DNA from 3 places in the Paenibacillus sp. JNUCC 35 genome. Region 2 is predicted to be linked to each of the others. Evidence: riboswitches for the same ligand, from Rfam matches in the RefSeq annotation. Region 2 holds a riboswitch; each other region holds the start of a gene.
The links. Region 2 has a riboswitch for cyclic di-AMP ahead of AC2TF6_RS16810 (hypothetical protein). Riboswitches for the same ligand answer to the same signal wherever they lie in the genome.

Region 1: linked by a shared signal. The riboswitch ahead of AC2TF6_RS25655 (hypothetical protein) and the one ahead of AC2TF6_RS16810 (hypothetical protein) in region 2 are both predicted to bind cyclic di-AMP.
Region 3: linked by a shared signal. The riboswitch ahead of AC2TF6_RS21910 (3D domain-containing protein) and the one ahead of AC2TF6_RS16810 (hypothetical protein) in region 2 are both predicted to bind cyclic di-AMP.

Annotation. Positions count from the first base shown of each region.
Region 1 covers NZ_CM177771.1:5,661,970-5,667,949, forward strand. Annotated here, with positions in the region: gene kdpB (potassium-transporting ATPase subunit KdpB) at 1-1,130, opposite strand, end outside; gene kdpA (potassium-transporting ATPase subunit KdpA) at 1,151-2,830, opposite strand; gene kdpF (K(+)-transporting ATPase subunit F) at 2,891-2,968, opposite strand; gene AC2TF6_RS25655 (hypothetical protein) at 3,156-3,596, opposite strand; cyclic di-AMP (ydaO/yuaA leader) riboswitch at 3,714-3,892, opposite strand; cyclic di-AMP (ydaO/yuaA leader) riboswitch at 4,001-4,195, opposite strand; gene AC2TF6_RS25660 (carbon starvation CstA family protein) at 4,458-5,980, shown strand, end outside.
Region 2 covers NZ_CM177771.1:3,781,368-3,787,347, forward strand. Annotated here, with positions in the region: gene AC2TF6_RS16795 (HAD family hydrolase) at 1-760, opposite strand, end outside; gene AC2TF6_RS16800 (DeoR/GlpR family DNA-binding transcription regulator) at 753-1,529, opposite strand; gene AC2TF6_RS16805 (L-lactate dehydrogenase) at 1,725-2,663, opposite strand; gene AC2TF6_RS16810 (hypothetical protein) at 2,751-3,620, opposite strand; cyclic di-AMP (ydaO/yuaA leader) riboswitch at 3,623-3,755, opposite strand; gene AC2TF6_RS16815 (DoxX family protein) at 4,009-4,548, opposite strand; gene AC2TF6_RS16820 (hypothetical protein) at 4,608-4,814, opposite strand; gene AC2TF6_RS16825 (hypothetical protein) at 4,901-5,365, opposite strand; gene AC2TF6_RS16830 (acyltransferase family protein) at 5,383-5,980, shown strand, end outside.
Region 3 covers NZ_CM177771.1:4,845,797-4,851,776, forward strand. Annotated here, with positions in the region: gene AC2TF6_RS21900 (C40 family peptidase) at 1-669, opposite strand, end outside; cyclic di-AMP (ydaO/yuaA leader) riboswitch at 673-813, opposite strand; gene AC2TF6_RS21905 (polysaccharide deacetylase family protein) at 958-2,001, shown strand; gene AC2TF6_RS21910 (3D domain-containing protein) at 2,050-3,015, opposite strand; cyclic di-AMP (ydaO/yuaA leader) riboswitch at 3,027-3,217, opposite strand; gene AC2TF6_RS21915 (hypothetical protein) at 3,482-3,703, opposite strand; gene AC2TF6_RS21920 (manganese catalase family protein) at 4,078-4,647, opposite strand; gene AC2TF6_RS21925 (spore coat protein CotJB) at 4,725-4,991, opposite strand; gene AC2TF6_RS21930 (spore coat associated protein CotJA) at 5,030-5,215, opposite strand; gene AC2TF6_RS21935 (glycoside hydrolase family 84 protein) at 5,444-5,980, shown strand, end outside.

The sequences.
Region 1 (5,980 bases), 1.9 Mb from region 2:
AAGTCGATGAACTCCCCGCCTTCCGCGAGAGAGGCCTCGTAAACCAGGTTCTGCTTCTTCATCAGCTCCAGCACGGAACGTCCTTCCGGCGTTTCGTCTTTGACCGAGCTGACGGCCGCCCAGGCAGCCGCTTCACCCGCGGAGGCGCCACCTACCGGGATAAATTCGCTGGCCATCCGGTTTCCGAACGTGATGGTCCCCGTTTTATCCAGAATGATCGTATTGATGTCACCGGCCGCTTCGACCGCCTTCCCCGACATCGCCAGGACGTTGAACTGGGTGACCCGGTCCATCCCCGCGATCCCGATTGCGGACAACAGGGCGCCGATCGTCGTCGGAATGAGGCAGACGAGCAGGGCGATCAGCACGGCCGTATCCAGCTCGACATTCACGAACCCCGCGATGGGCTTCAGCGTAACGACCACGATCAGAAAAATAAGTGTCAGCGTGATCAGCAGCGTGTTCAGCGCGATTTCGTTCGGCGTCTTCTGGCGGGACGCCCCCTCGACGAGGGAAATCATCCGGTCGATGAAAGATTCGCCGGGATCGCTCGTGATCCGTACCCGGATCGCGTCGCTTACGACCCGCGTGCCGCCAGTAACGGAGCTGAAATCGCCGCCCGCTTCTTTAATGACCGGCGCGGATTCCCCCGTGATCGCCGATTCATCGATAGAGGCCAGACCCTCAATCACTTCGCCGTCGCCGGGAATCATTTCTCCTTGGGCGACGGTAACGATATCGCCCTTGCGGAGTTCCGTGGACGGAACGACTTTAATGCCGCTGCCGACCACTTTGTTAGCCTGGATTTCTTGTTTGGACTTCTTAAGCGAATCCGCCTGGGCTTTCCCCCTGCCTTCCGCCAGCGCCTCGGCAAAGTTGGCGAACAGCACCGTGAAGAGCAGAATCAGAAACACTGTCAGGTTGAATCCGATCCGGTCCTGCGTTCCGAAGTAGCCCGGCAGTACCGTCATCAGAAGGACAATGAAGGTTCCGATTTCTACCACAAACATAACGGGATTTTTCATCATCGTAACCGGATTTAATTTAAGAAAGCTTTGCACGATCGCCTGTTTAACGATATCCCCGCTCAGCATCGATTTTCGTTTCGTTTGAGAAGCATTTGAGCTCATCCGTTTTCACCCCATCGTTTTTAACGCAATGTCAAATATTCGGCCACCGGACCGAGCGCGATTACCGGCAGGAAGGTGAGCGCCCCAATGATGACGACCGTACCTACCACGATTCCGGTAAACAAGGCATTGTCCGTACGGAACGTACCGATTGTTTCCGGGACCCACTGCTTACGGCCCAGTGAGCCGGCCACACCCAGCAGGGCGATGATCGACACGTAACGGCCAAGCAGCATCACAATTCCCGTGGAACTGTTCCAGAACGGCGTATTGTCTGCCAGCCCCTCGAAGCCGGAGCCGTTATTGGCCGCCGACGACGTGAACTCGTACAGCACCTGGGAGATTCCGTGGAATCCCGGATTGGTGACGGCTCCTTTGCCAAGCTCCGTCATGAAGGCGATCGCTGTCGGAGCCAGGATGATAAGCGGATGCGCCAGAATCGCAACGGCGATCAGTTTCATCTCACGGGACTCGATTTTGCGTCCCAGAAACTCCGGGGTCCGGCCGACCATGAGGCCCGCCAGAAAGACCGCCAAAATCGCGTACATGAGCATATTGACCAGCCCGACTCCGTCCCCGCCGAATACGCAGTTCAGCATCATTTGAGCGAGCGGAACCATTCCGCCCAGCGGGGTGAGCGTGTCGTGCATATTGTTGACGCTTCCCGTCGTCGCCGCCGTCGTTACCGTAGTGAACAGCGCGGACTGGGCAATGCCGAACCGCACCTCTTTACCTTCCATACTGCCGATGGACGAATCCGCGCCAAGGGCGTTCAAGGCAGGGTTACCGGCCTTTTCCGAGAAGAAAGCGACCGACAGAAAGACCAGGAACAAGGTCATCATCGCGGTGAAAATGACCCACCCCTGCTTCCGGTTCTTCGCAAACCGCCCGAAGGTATAGGTTAATGAGGCCGGAATGCACCACATGGACAACATTTCGATCACGTTAGTCAGCGGAGACGGATTTTCAAACGGATGGGAAGAGTTCACCCCGAAGAAACCGCCGCCGTTCGTACCCAGATGCTTGATGGACACAAGCGACGCTACCGGACCGATGGCGATTTGCTGCTCCCCGCCTTCAAGCGTCTTCGCGGCCACGGTCGGATCCAGCGTCTGCGGCACCTTCAGGCCGACAAGCACCAGCGTGACCACGATAGCCAGCGGCAGCAGCAGGCGGGTGTGTCCTTTTACAAAATCCGTAAAAAAGTTCCCGATGGTATTGCCTTTGGACGTCAGTCCGCGGATAAACGCAATCGCTACAACGATCCCCGTTACGGCGGACGTGAACATCATCATCATGATGACCGCCATCTGCGAGAAATAGGACAAGCCCGTTTCCCCGCTGTAGTGCTGCAGGTTGGTGTTCGTCATAAAGCTGATGATCGTATTAAACGACAGCGTCGCTTCCATATTGTCGATCCCGTTCGGGTTCAAAGGAAGAGCACGCTGCAGACGGAGGATCAGATACCCGACCGCCACAAGCACGATGTTGGTCAGCACAAGGCTGCCCGCATACTTCTTCCACGTCATGCCATTCTCGCTGCGGATACCCGCAAGCTTGTAAATGGGCCGTTCCAGCCAGCCGAACCATTTGTCCGTCCGGTTTCTCTCATTCGAAAAAACATGATAAATATAAGTCCCAAGCGGTTTCACCAGCAGGCAAAGCACCGCGATTACGATTACGATTTGCACAATCTCCATGGATTCCTATCCTCCTCAAGCAACTCCGCGCTAGTCGTTCACCGGCTGCCCGAAGGCGCCCTAAAATTTTTCGGGATGTATGAGCGCGTATATCAGATACAGGAAAAGCCCTGCCGTAAAAAGCGCGATGATCATCATGTACGGCCGCCTTCCGAGCCTTCCACGACATGGTCACACCAGGTCAGAAAACCGTAAAAGATGAGATAAATAAATGCCAGCAGCAGAATCATATAAAGGTCCGTCATGTGTGTCGGCTCCTTTCTTTCCTATTTATAGGTTCGTTTTATAGGTTCATTTATTATCCTTCGGACAGTGAATTTAAACGTTAGCGTAAAACTTCCTCGGGCACTTGGCCCGGTGCTGCTCCAAGCAGGAAAGAGACCTGACGGGTATTCGTATGCACCACATGGTCGGCGCCGAGCGCTTTATAAATCAACCGCGGTGTGGCATTCGTTTTCACCACAAAAATCGTTCCGGTTGTCCAGCTGCGGACCATCTGAAGATACCGGCAGCAGAGCGGCAGGCTGTCTTCGAAAAGATAAACGTCACCGATCGGAAGCTCGGGAACTTCCCAGGCTTCGTGGCGAACGGTGTCCACTTCCACGATGTGCCGGACTCCCAGCTTCTTCATCCGCTGTCCTTCTGCGGGGTTGTTCACAAGCGCCGCGAAGGGTCTGCGGTAAATATTCAGCAGTTTAATAAAGTTCTCGCCGGTGACATTCGGTGCGGAAACCAACGTATAGGTTTGGATCTTTCTCTCGTCCACTTTTTATCCCTCTTTCATGTTTTGGGCAGCAAAAAAAGAAGCCTGCGGAAGAGGAACTCTTCACGCGGCTTCTTGACGGTCACAGCCTAAAAAGACTATAGCCGAAGCGCGATAGCAGTCGCCTCTCTCGGTACGCTTACGAGGTTAGCTGTCGGATTCGGGCGTGAGAGTCGCCCTACCATGACGGCACGGATGCCGCTTCTGGATTCACCCCATGAGGACTGGCCGTCAGGCCTGCAAGTCCTCGTTGGTTCCCCCGTTTTCCGCTTCACACGGAAACTCAGCGATAAAAACGCATGTTCATTTGTTTGGCACATTTTTCATTTTCGGATGTTTTTGAACATAACAAAACCACAGCGAAACGAAGTCCCTGTGGTCGATGCCGATCACAAGCTTCTTCAACCCCTCCCGAACTCATGCGCTTACGAGGTTAGCTGTCGGATTCGGGCGGTGAGAGTCGCCCTACCTGATTGCCGGGTCCATGGGTTCCGGCGCTTCAGGATTCACCCCTGCAGACACGGCTCCGGCTCTCACACCGGATCAATGCTGCGATGGTTCCCCCGCTTCCCCCGGAGGGGGAAATTCAGCGAAAGCAAGAAACTGTTTTTTTCAATTGATGGAATGAATGTTACACCTCCGCACGTGCTTTGTAAAGATATGGGGAGATTGGTTTTAAACCGATTTAAGCCAAAGAAATCCCCTAATGCGCTTACATTTCTACTTTTTGTGCGCTAGCTTGTTAATACGTCGAAAATCTCACGTTTTTGAAAACGGTTTGGACATCCAGCCTCTTCCCGCACCGGAAAAACCTGCTATACTACTTGTAAATGTTCCCATATTAACCAGTAAGGAGGCATGTTTATGAAAATCGGATGGAAATCAATCTTGCTCTGGGGGGTGATTTCCATTGTCGGCGCGTTCGCTTTCGGGCTTGTCGCACTTAATCGCGGGGAAACGATCAATGCCGCCTGGCTCGTTATCGCAGCCGTCAGCTGCTATGCGGTCGCCTACCGGTTCTACAGCCGTTTTCTCGCCCGCAAAGTCTTCGTGCTCGACGACAACCGGAAAACACCCGCAGAGCTGAACAACGACGGCAAGGACTATGTGCCGACGAACAAATGGGTGCTGTTCGGGCACCATTTCGCGGCCATTGCCGGAGCGGGTCCTCTCGTAGGCCCCGTGCTTGCCGCCCAGATGGGCTATCTGCCCGGAACGCTGTGGATTATTCTCGGCGTTATTCTGGGAGGCGCCGTCCAGGATTTCGTGATTCTTTTCGCTTCAACTCGTAGAAACGGTAAATCGCTGGGCGATATGATCAAGGACGAAATCGGCAAGGTGACGGGCACGATTGCCATGCTTGGCATTCTGGGCATTATGATCATTCTTCTCGCCGTGCTCGGGCTCGTCGTCGTCAAAGCTCTGATCGGCAGCCCGTGGGGCATGTTCACGATTGCCGCCACCATTCCGATCGCCCTCCTTATGGGCGTGTATATGCGCTACATACGGCCCGGCCGGGTCGGGGAAGCATCGCTCATTGGCGTCGTGCTGCTCGTTCTGTCGCTGATCGGAGGCAAGTTCGTCGCCGAGAGCGCCGCTCTGGCCCCGCTTTTCTCCTTCAGCGGGGAAACCATCGCTCTGATGATGATCGCCTACGGCTTTTTCGCTTCGGTCATGCCGGTTTGGCTGCTTCTGGCGCCCCGCGACTATCTCAGCACGTTCCTGAAAGTCGGAACGATCATCGGCCTCGCGCTGGGTATTATTTTCGTTCTGCCGGATCTGTCCATGCCGGCCACGACCCGGTTCATCGACGGAACCGGTCCCGTCTTCGCCGGGAATTTGTTCCCGTTCCTGTTCATCACCATTGCCTGCGGCTCCGTATCGGGCTTCCATGCGCTGATCTCCTCCGGGACGACGCCCAAAATGCTGGAGCGCGAATCCCACGCGCGTCCGATCGGCTACGGCGCGATGCTGGTCGAATCGTTCGTCGCCATCATGGCGCTGATCGCCGCCTGCATCATCACGCCCGGCACCTACTTCGCGATTAACTCGTCGGCGGCGGCCCTGGGCGGTACCGATGTGGCGACCGCGGCGGCAACCATCACGAGCTGGGGCTTCACCATCACGCCCGAGCAGTTGACTACGCTGTCCAAGGATATCGGCGAGAGTACCATCCTCTCGCGGACGGGCGGCGCGCCGACCTTCGCCATCGGCATGGCGCAAATCTTGTCCGGCGTGATCGGCGGCAAAACGATGATGGCGTTCTGGTACCACTTCGCCATCCTGTTCGAAGCGTTGTTCATCCTGACGACGATCGACGCCGGTACCCGCGTGGGGCGTTTCCTCATCCAGGATCTGCTCGGCTATGCCAGCAAGTCGCTGGGGGA
Region 2 (5,980 bases):
CCGCCACCGACGAAGTCGTATGACCCGCACCCGCCTTTACCTCATCCCGGCTTTTCATCATCGCAAAGCTGTGAGGCGTCAGGGCGAACATCGGCAGATCGTTATAGGAATCGCCGACGCAGGCAGCCTCGTCATGCTTCAGCCCCATCTCTTTAAGCAGCCGGGCCAGGCCCGTTCCTTTGGAAATCCCCGCCGGCATCAGGTCCATACAGTCATGATCGGAAATGACGGCTTCCACGCTTCCCGCATATTTTTCCATCAGTTCCTCGCGAAAAGACAGAAGCTTCTCCATATCGCCGAACAGGGAAAACTTGCAGGGCTTCACCTGCCCCGAGCGGATCTCCCGGCCGATATCGGCCTGATGATGGACGGGGCTGAGCTGACTCTCTTCATAAGGCCGGGAAGCGTCCGTACTTTTATGAAGGCGGATCGTTTCGTCCGAGCAGCAGACGAAGAATACCATTTCCCGCTTCGAGACAATCTCGAACAAGTCGGACGCGCGGTCCGCCGGGAAATGCGAGGCATCCAGCTGCTCCCCTTCCCGGGTGTAAACCGCGGAGCCGTTCTGGCTGATGCCGTATGCCTCGACCCCGACACGGTCCATAATCTTCCGGATATCAGGATACAGCCGGCCCGATGCGATGCAGATCTGCACGCCCTGTCCGGCCGCCTCCCGCAGCATACGGGCATCCGCGTCCGCAACTTCCAGATCGGCATTCATGAGTGTACCGTCCAAATCCGTTACGATCAATTTAATCATGCTGATTGTCCCCCTCTACGATGAGCAGCTCCACATCATGCCTTTCCAGCAGGCGGAGCATACTTTCTTCCGGTTCCCGGTCCGTCACGATCACATCCAGATCGTCCAAACCCGCAACTTTATAAAACAACTGCTTGCCGAACTTCGTATGGTCCGCCAAAACGACGACACGGTCGGCTCTGCGGATCATCTCGCGTTTGATGGAGCCGTCCTCTTCATGCGGGTAAGACAATCCGTCCGGACTGATTCCGCAGGCGCCGAGAAAGAGGGTATCGACGTAATAATCCGCCAGCTGCGCCAGAGCGGTCGCTCCGAACAGAAACCGGTGCTCCAGTTCCAGCTGCCCGCCGAGCATATGCACCTTCAAACTTTTATTGTCCGCCAGTTTCGCCGCAATATCGATGGAATTCGTCACGACCACGTTGCCCGTCGTCCGAATGTGCTCGGCGACCGTCGCAACCGTCGTGGATGTGTCCAGAAACAAGTAATGCCCGTCGCGGATCAGCTTGGCGGCTTCCCGGCCGATCTGCCTCTTCTCGTCCGGAGCCCTCTGCATCCGGTCCTTATAAGCGGTCACCGCGCGGTTAAGGGTCGGCAGCATAGCGCCTCCGCGGGTCCTTACAATTAGCCCGAGCTCATCCATCCGGACGAGATCCCTGCGGGCGGTGTCCCGCGACACGTCAAATCTGTCGCAGATTTCCTTGACGTCCATCCGGTGATGTTCCCTTAAGTATTCCATAATCGCTTCGATTCGTTCTTCCTGAAACATATCGGCACACCCTTAAGTGAATTCATGCAATATGATAATTGTTTATAAGTAATTATAAGTGTTCATAAGCGAATTTGTCAATCAAAGCGCATATCACCTTAAAAACATATTTGCAGCATACAAAAAAGCGGCTGATATCCAGCCGCTTTTTCAACGTTTTATTCACATACTCTATACTTGTTCATGTCTCTCCGCTTACAGGCGTTCCGAAATGGAATCGATCATTTCCCGGATCTTGGCTCCCGATTTGCGCAGATTGTTCTCTTCCTCTTCACTTAAGGGCAGCGTGATAACCTCCCGCACGCCCGTACGGTCCACAATACACGGAACCCCGAGGTAAACGTCAGACAACCCGTGATAATTGGAAACAAACGTCGAGACGTTCAGCACCGCGCCTTCATCGCGCAGAATCGCCGTACAGATCCGGTCAAGCGCCAAAGCGATCGCGTAATACGTCGATCCCTTCGCCTCAATAATCTGGTAAGCCGCGTCCCGCGTATTTTGGAAAATTTCGTCCTTATCCTCTTGATTCAGCTCGAGAGGCAGTCCGGCAAAATTAGCCAAGCTCCACAAAGGCACTTCCGAGTCTCCGTGCTCCCCGATAATCGCCGCGTGAATGCTGCGCGGGTCCACTTGAAGCTTCTCGCCGATCAAATAGCGGAAACGCGCGCTGTCCAGCAAAGTTCCCGAGCCGATGACACGGTTAACGGGCCATTCGGATTTTTTCCATGTAAAATAAGACATGATATCAACCGGATTGGTCGCCACCAGAATAATGCCTGTCTGGTTGTACTTCGTCACATTCTCGACGATGCCGTTAAAAATGTCGACGTTGCGCTTGAGCAGATCGAGACGGGTCTCCCCTTGCTTTTGCGCGACGCCCGCACAAATAATGATAATATCGGCGCCTTCACAGTCGGAATAGTCCCCCGCCCATACTTTTACCCTGCCCGTAAACGGCAGGCCGTGGTTCATATCCAGTGCGTCCCCGTTCGCTTTCGCGTGATTATAATCGATGAGGACAAGCTCGGACATCCGCTCTCTGAGCAGCAGGGTGTACGCCGTGGTGGAACCTACGGCACCGGTTCCGATGACAACGATACGTGATTTTTTAGATGTTTCCTGGTTGTTCAATTCATTAGTAGACACGAGAACCAATCCTTTCAGGGGAATTCTGGTATTATTGTAGGCGAACTCCCCCCCAAAAGCAAACATTCCGTCCTATAAAACGACAAAATAAGCCCGGGATTCTTCAAAAAGCACCGGCTGATCCAGCTGAAATCCGGTACCGGCTATACGCTCGCAAGCCTGAAGCGGGGCAAGGCGCGCCGGTTCGGGGCTGCTGCCCTCTTCCAGCCAGTTCGCTCCCAGCACTGCAGCGGTATGCTCCCATAAGCAGCAGGCCGGACCGATCAAATAATCTTTATGCATCGCCAGCGTCATTCCTTCCTGCCGGAGCATGCACGCGTTGCGCAAATCATCCAGCAGAGAGCCGCAGCAGCCGGGGTGAAGCTCCCGCTCGGCTTGGAAGAGCCGGCTTACCGGAAACTCGCGGTCCGCCACAGCGTGGCCGAAGCCCGCATCCTGTCTGACGCGAGAAGAAACGTGCGATTCCGTGTCCGGCCAAGAGCCGCCGCCGTCACTCCGGGCAGCAGCCGTTTCCAGGCGGAAGGAGCCGTTTCCGGAACGTCCGGCACTTCCGAAGCTGCTGAAACCGCTGAAGCTTCCGAGAACGTCCACGAACGGTTTGCCCTGCGATCGGGCCTTCAGATCGTACAAGGCCATTTCCACCAGATCCGCCTTCACATTCCCCCAGAGAACGCGGTACAAGCGGACAGTGTCGAGTGCTTGCGCCAGCGTGCTTTTTTGAAGGCGGTACAGAAACCGGGCCCAGTTCACAAGATCGAAATACTTCTCGCCCACAGACATCAAGCATTCTCCCCAGCCTGTCTCTCCGCCCTCGTCCGTGAGTTTCAGCAGCCCGTACCTGCAGTTCTCCAGCTTTCCTTTGGCATGATGGTAACAGCAGGGTACATCGAATTCAAACAATTCAATCCGGATAATTCGTCGGTCCATTTCTTCCTTTTTCACTCCTTTTCTCCCAATGACGCTTGCGAGGTTAGCTGCCGGGTTCGGATTTGAGAGGCCCCTACGGAATAAACATTCCGATTCACCCCAGTTCGTGGGTCCCCCGCTTCTCTTACGAGAATTAAGCGCGCAGATGAAGATGATGATATGGCCGCCGCCGGCGTCCGGACATGGTGTCCGAAGCCTGATCTGACGGACCATGAGAGTATGTTACCCCCCCGAATCGGGCCTGTAAACAAACCCGGAGGACAGCCCGCTGCCATTCTATGCCATGTAACCCTATTCATTTGAGTGTTGCTTCTTCAAGCTGATTCAAGCTCATTCTTTCTCCGTTTAACAAAAAAAAGCCCCGGATACCCGGGGCTTTTTTGAAGAGCGTTCTATAGTCCGATCAGATATGGGCGCGTGTCTTGCCTCCTCCGAGGGTAGGGTTTGCGCCGTGATCTCCGCGATGGCGAAGGAGCTTGCGGATGTAAGGAAGGATGTAGTAGTCGGCTCCGAACTTGCCGGCGTTGGCTCCGGCGGCGATGACGATGACACCGAGCAGGATCATCCAAGGGTTAGTGCTTACGGTACCTGCGAAGAGGAACATGAAGTTCATCAGAACCCCGAAGAATGCTGCCGCCGTTGTTAGTGCGCCGAGGACAAGACCCAGTCCTACCAGAAACTCTCCGAGCGGAATCAGTACGTTAAACAGTTTGGCGTTCGGTAGTGCAAAGTTTTCCAGGAATGCGGTGAAGGTCGGATAGACCAGCTCATTGGTCGCTTTATCGACAATCGGCTTCGCTACCGCGCCTTTCAGGAAGCCCGTGGCGTCAAACCCGCCTATCAGCTTGTGCCATCCTCCCGTAATCCATGCGTATCCGAGATAGAAGCGGAGGATCAGCATCAGACCTGCCGCATAAACGTTCGTTCTTAACCAGTTAAACATATGAATTTCCCCTCTCAAGCTGCGTATTCTGTATTGGATGTTGAGTGTGTTTCCAGTATTTAGAGCCAGTACTGCTCGATCAAGCCGCATTCCGCTTCCAGAGGAAGAGGAAGTCCGGTTTTGCCTGCTTTTTGCGCCTTGACGGTTTGCCAGGTCTGCACACAGTCGAAGCACAAATCCTTATAACCCTCGGGGTGTGTCTGAAGCCGGGCGCCGCATGCCTGACAGTGTGCGGGTGCTGCGTTTACAAGATGAAGGGCGGTCATGATACTCGCATCCTTTCGTTTATCCCGTATTTTATTGTGAATATTTTCACATTGTTAGCCGTAAGAAGCTTTCTCTTCTTCCTGAATCATTCAGGAAGATCGGATGAGCCGGCGGAGCCTTCAGCTCTGGATACCAGTGGCTTTAACCGGCAGTCTTCGCAAACCCAGGGGGACTCTGTTTCTTTGGCAGCGAGGATACCGGAACCACACTGCGGGCATCTTCCTTGCTGAACTTGCGGGTCAGCTGTCTCTTTCATGGCTCCTTCACCTTCTTTCGTGTGTTGTTCTCTCTTTCTGACTTTAGTATAGTCCTCCCCAAGAGGGATGTATGTGATATTTATCACACTTAGCCCAAAATAAGTGATTATAATCATGTTCAAGCATTCTTCATAATGAAAGCCGTTACTTAATAAGGACATGTGAATAATATCACAATCTCTTAAAACAAGAAGTTCTATACTTCCTTTAGAAAGCCAAATTCCCGTAACAGCCGCATCCAGGCAGGTTTGGCTGCTTGCGTTTCTTCTATAGTAATAAAACCAAATTTGCACAAAGCGAGATGACTCCTATGCGAAACCCGACTGCCGTGTTTTTTACCAATGTCCGTTTTTTCCTGATTCTGCTGGTTGTTCTGGTCAACCTGCTGCTTACCCTTCCCCCTCTGCCGGAGGCAGCGCAAGCTGTGGTGACCGCCATCTTCACTTTTCATCTGCCGGTGTTTGTGCTGGTAACCGGTTATTTCGCCAAAAAGTACTGGCAGACACCCGAGGCGGCAGCCGGTATGCTGCGAATCGCCCTGCAGTATCTCTTCTTTCAGACCCTGTACTCGGTCCTGGATCTGTTCTGGCTCCACAGCCCCGGCATCCGGTATTCGTTCTGGCTTCCGTATTGGATGCTCTGGTTTCTGACCGCGCATTTCGGCTGGAAGCTTCTGCTCATCCCGTTCGCCCGGCTCAAGCACCCGGTGGCCGCCGCCGTCCTGCTCGGCGCGGCAGCCGGCTTCCTGCCGGCGGAAGCGGGCGCGTGGCTCGGCTTGACGCGCACGCTCGTGTTCTTCCCGTTCTTCCTCGCCGGATACTACTGGCGGGAAGAACGGGAGCCCCGTCGGCGCACGGTCCCGCAGCGCCGCGCGATCCGGGCCGCCGCGGCGCTGCTGCTGCTGGCGC
Region 3 (5,980 bases), 1.1 Mb from region 2:
CCCTGCGCTGGCATACATACTTGCAGAAGATCTAGGCAGGTCTACCCCGTTCTTATCATACACATATTGCACAAACCCGGAGCAGTCAAATCCAGATGGCGAAGTACCGCCATACGCGTAACGAACGCCTTTGTATTGGTTGGCTGTTGCTACAATCGTATTTTCCTGCTGCGACTTCTGAGGCACGGTTGCATACCAAGCCGGGGAATGGTACTGACCATCGGCGTCGAAAATTGCAATCGTATTCACATTATCCCATTGTACACGGATAGACAGTGAATCCGCCAGAAATCTCATCGGAACATAAACCGTATTGTTCAAAAACTGCGCTTTGCTTGGCAAGTCGATCTTCTTGCCGTCCACGAGAGCCTGATTCTCCCCCGTAGTAAACGTAATCTTGTGGCCGTTCCCGGTCACCGAGATACTCATTTGAGCTCCTGCACGTTCCCATCCAATTTGAGTTCCCAATTTCTCTGCAACAGGACGAAGCGGAATCATCAGGTTATTGCTGGAATCGATAAAAGGTGCGGTACCTTCGGTATTCACCAGTTGGTCGTTGACCTGCACTTTAGCGGAACGAGCGGCATTGGCATGAGCATCCGAAGCCGCGAATAGACCGGCCGTCAGTACGGCGCATGAAACTACAACGCTTTGTACCCAAATCTTCAAACGATTTTTCCTCCTTGGGCCTCCGAGGTTAGTTGACGGGTTCGGGAAAGAGGTTCCCTAGCTTGCAAAATGACAGGCATTCACCCCAGAAATAAGTCCCCCGTACAGGTGCTTTTGATTCACCGGATTCGGCTTTGTATAAATTGTGTCAAAGACACTCCTAAAAAGGTTAACATAATTTACATAATCGGACAACCCTTTTTGTTGTGTCTATTTTGTAACAAATCCCGGATAAAATTCCTCCCTCTAAACAAAACTAGTGAAAACGCCATTAGAGGAGGGTTCCCCATGAAACGTGCAGCCTTGGCTGTCTCATCCGCCATTTTGCTGGCCTTCGTCTCCGCATGCTCCCCGGCAAAGCTGCCCGGCGAGGGCTCGGCCTCTTCCCGGCTGGACGAAAACCGTTTTATCCCGCACACTCTAAGCGAAGATCCAGGTCCGTCATCCGTACCCGGTCCAGCCAAATTCCAGCCTGCGAAAATTCCGGCGATCAAGGAAAACACCGCTGCCGCTCCTTCGGTATCACCGGCAGCTCCGGCTCCTGCGCCTCCCGTGCCCGTAAAAAAACTTAATAACGCATCCGCTCCCAAACCGGAGACGAAAAAGAAAGACGTTCCGGTTCAGAAGCATCATCAGGAAGCGAACGCCCTTCAGAAAACGGAGCAGCGGAAGCTGAGCTTAGCCGAGATTCATCACAAATACCCGGCGGTTTTCCGGATGAGAGGAACCTCCCAAGGAAAGAAAATCGCGCTCACGTTTGATGACGGACCCGATCTCAAATATACCCCGCAAGTGCTCGATATTCTGGAAAAGCATCAGGTGAAAGCGACCTTTTTCGTGATCGGAAACCGCGCTCAGGCACATCCCGAGATTATCCGCCGGATGGTGCGGGAGGGTCATGTCGTGGGCAACCACTCGTACAGCCATCCTTTTATGCCCAAACTGACCGCCTCGGAATTTTCTTCGCAAATTATGCGTACCCAAGAGGTCATCAAACCGTTGACCGGTTATACGCCCAGACTGGTGCGACCTCCTTACGGAGCCATCAATGAAGAGCAGGTGCGCTGGATGTCCGACCATCACCTGCTGGCCGTGAACTGGGACGTGGATTCCCTCGACTGGAAAGGACTATCCGGCAAGCAGGTATACCACAATATTGTGGACAACGCCCGAGCCGGTTCAGTCATTCTGCAGCACAGCGCGGGAGGAAACAACAAGCATGATCTCAGCGGTACGGTCACGGCCCTTCCCGATTTGATCCGTTCCTTGAAATCGAGCGGATACAAGCTGGTCACGATTCCGGAACTGATGGGAATTTCCAAGGATTTGTAACGCACAAAAGACGGGAGCATTCGCTCCCGTCTTCTTTCCGGCTAATGGTTATTTAAGAATGTATACTTTCACACTTTGATAGCCAAAGTTGTTTACTTTATCTTTGGAGCCCGGAACGAAGATATCGATCCGGTTGCCTTTGATCGCGCCGCCGATGTCCGTCGCTTTGGCGATCATTCCCTTGGCCGGAAGGCCTGGGAAAGCATAACCCGTTACATATACGGTGGAGCCGAGCGGAATAACTTTCGGATCGACCGCGATCGTGCCGACGGTCAGTTTGTTGCCGTAGTAGTCGATGCCGGCATATCCGCCGTTCTCGCTCGGGTCAGCGGAATAGGCCGATGCCTTGATATTCAGCACTTTTTTGTATTGAATCTGTTTGCCCGCCGCGGTTGTCAGCGTCTGGCCTGATTTTGCGGAAGCCGATGCCGCTTGGGCAGCCGGTTTCTTAACGACCTTCTTCTCCGCGGTTTTCTTCGGTTCGGGAGCCTGCGGCTTGCCGCTCTTTTGAAGAGCCTCCGAAGGTTTTATAGAGTCCGTCTGACTTGGCGAGGCCGATGCAAGCTGAACTTTGGCCGGTGCCTGGGCCGGGACTTTTACCGTCGCTTTTAAAGCTTTAAGCTGCTCAAGGGCCGCTTCCCCCACAATTTTCAACTCGCTGCCTGCCGGCAGGCTAAGCGGATCCGCATCGGGATTTAACGATAAGAGGTCAAGAACGTCCATATTCATTTGGGAAGCGAAGTTCCACATGGAATTTGGCTCGGATAGCACCAGGGTTTGATTTTCCGGTGTCACCAAAGATTGGGTAAGTTCCGAATCGGCTGCTTGTCCTACAGTATCGGTCATACCGGCTGCAATCTCCTGATAAGATTTAGCCAGTTTCCAATACAACAGGCCGTCGTTTTTAGCCGCTTCCGTTTCGGCCGCCTGCGACTGGAATGCGGAAGATGCCGCCACCACTGCACCCAGCAGCAGAGTAGCGCATGTTTTTTTCCAATGATGCTTTAAAGCCATAGTTGATGTACGCTCCTTCTCGGTATTGCCTACGAGGTTAGTTGTCGGGTTCGGACTGAGAAGTCGCCCACGCTGCTGCCAGCGATTCACCCCTATCGGACGCCGCAGTCATTCACATACGGTTCCGAAATAAATCATCCCCCGCACCTCATCCGCTCCTGGAAAATCCGGGGAACGGAAGAAGTTTCGGCTCTCTACACAAGCTATCACATACATCTTTAGAAACAAACACACACAAATTGGCAAAAAACAACCTTTTCATTTTTTTAATCCACCGGTGAACCTGCTGTAAAAAGCTGTTCCATCAAGCCTATTTGATGCTGTCCCGCCCTTTCGGCCGGAAAAACGCGAGAAAGAAAATTAACGCCATTCTCACAATCCACTTATGTAATCCTCATGTATTTCTCATAAAAGACATGGTTTCTTCACCATACATCCAGGAAATTCATCCCATAGGAGGAAACCTTTATTTGGCGATTCGTTTCCTTTCTCTCGACTTTTCTTCTATTTTCACGGCTGCCTGGCTTTGTACCGATTCTACAGTCGGCCTCTTCTTCCCCTCGTAAATATCATCGAAAGGACGAAACGGCACGTAATCGGACCGGTCGAATTCCTTCGGTTTGCGCAGACCTAATGATGCCGCTAAAAGAACTAACATGCCGATCAGCAGACTTAATGTGATCCCCATAATAGCAGCCTCCTCCTTATTCCAAAATATAGGTTTCGCTCTTAATTTCTTGCTAACTTATTCCATTTTATCATACTTATAGGAAAAATGTGGTATTTTTTCGCGGAAAGCTGACGAGCTTTTTAAGATTTTTCGTAAGTACGACATAATTTTTGCCAATGTCCAGCTCCTAACAGCCACTCCTATAAGACCTGCACCATTTAAACGACTGTTTACTTGTAACCTTTATATAAGTAAGACACCTTCAGAATGGGAAACGTTCCGGAAAAATTAGTAATCTTATTCAATTTTTCCATATCTATTGAAATTGTCGACTCGGTTATCTTAAAAATTGCCGAAAAAAGACGGGTTCCCCCGTCTTTTTGTCCGGGCCGCTAGAAAATTTTCTGGGCCGCCCTTTCGTCTTTAAGAATTTCTACCGCTTCGCGGAAACGCATCGAATGGATGATCTCACGTTCACGCAGGAATTTCAGCCCATCCTGGAGATCGACGTCGTCCGTCAGGTCAATGAGCCACTGATAGGTGGCGCGCGCCTTTTCTTCCGCCGCGATATCTTCGTACAGGTCGGCGATAGGATCGCCCTTGGCTTGAATGTAAGCTGCCGTCCACGGTGTGCCGGCCGCATTTTGGTAATACAAAGCCGAATCGTGGTTGACGTAATATTCGCCCAGGCCCGCGGCTTTTAGCTGGTCGGGAGTAGCGTCTTTCGTGAGCTTGTAGATCATCGTGGCAATCATCTCTAGGTGAGCGAATTCTTCTGTCCCGATATCATTCAGTACCCCGATTACTTTGTCCGGAATGGTGTAACGCTGGTTCAAGTAACGCAGCGCGGCAGCAAGTTCCCCGTCCGCACCCCCGTACTGCTCGATCAGAAGTTTGGCCATGTGCGGATCGCATTTGCTTACACGAACCGGATACTGCAATTTCTTCTCGTAAATCCACATCGGAATCCCCCGTCTCCTTAAGCACAACCGTGCTTGTTCTTCCGTCTAGGCCGTTCATGCAGTTTCCTCTACACACGTCACACCTGCCAAGGCCAGGGAGCCTCGGCCCACTCCCAAGTCTGCTGCGGCAGCGCATTTTGCCCGTATTGCAGAAGCGGTCCGTACAAACACTCATATTCCAGCGCGATTTGCCTCCGTTTTTGGGAAAATTCGTTGAACTGCTGCAGAGCATTGCCATCTCCGGGATGGGTGTCCAGGTACAAGGTCAGTTCGACCAGTACGAAATCGGCCGCTTGCAGGTCGTGCAGAAGCCGGTAATAATTTTCATCCAGTTGTTTGTGCATACGGTTGTCGTTCCCCTCTCTTTCGCTTTCAGACCGGGTTAGCACTTGGGTTCGTAGCCGCTGTACAGCTCCGGCCAAAGGGTACCGAGCTTCAAAGCCTCGTAAGGGCTGAACTGCGGCAGGCACATGGGCTGGAACTTGATGAACAGGTTCGGCGGAGTTACATACGTTTTGACGAGCTTCGGCGGACAGGGGTCGAACGGCCCCACGAAAGGATGATACATGCGTACTTCAGGATACAATGCGCTTCCTCCTTGTAACCGGTAATGGCGTAGCTCTGCAATACCATATGGCATCCGCCCAGGAACGGTATGGGCAGTCGCCCAGATTTACGAAATAAAAGCGGAATAATCCGCAAGATTGTCATCTCTACCGTCTCTATGAATATCCTATGATAGAAAGAGAGACGATCCGGGGAAGCCTTTTCCCTTTTAAAAAAGGAGTGAGATGGCATGACGCATCATCTGAAAGCTCCCCTTCTGACCCCGCCCCCGCAGCACGTGGAATACAGCGGGTACACCGTCCCCTTGTATGCAACCGCCGGAATCCTGGCAGGCGCGGATACGTCCCCCGAAGCTCTGCTGGAGCTGCGGAGTCTGCTTATCGGGTCCGGCGTCAAGCGCGTCGTTCCGTGCAAGGACTGGCATTCCGCCGCCCAAATGCCTCTGGCCGTCTATATCGGCAAGCTGCCGGCCGATCCCGCCGTACAGCGGGAATTCCGGAGCCGGCGCAGCGGCGACCCCCTCGGAATTCCCGAAGAGGGCTATACCCTTGCGGCGCGGCGCAGCAAACGCGGCGGCAGCATGATCGTGCTGGCGGGCGCGGATCATACCGGCACCCTTTATGCGGTCCGCATGCTTAAGCAGCTCATCCGCAAAGGTCCGATGATGGCCGCTGTGCCGGCTATCACGATCCGGGACTTCCCCGCCTTCCCCGTAAGGGGCGTTGTGGAAGGGTTCTACGGCGGTCCGTGGTCTCCGGACGACCGG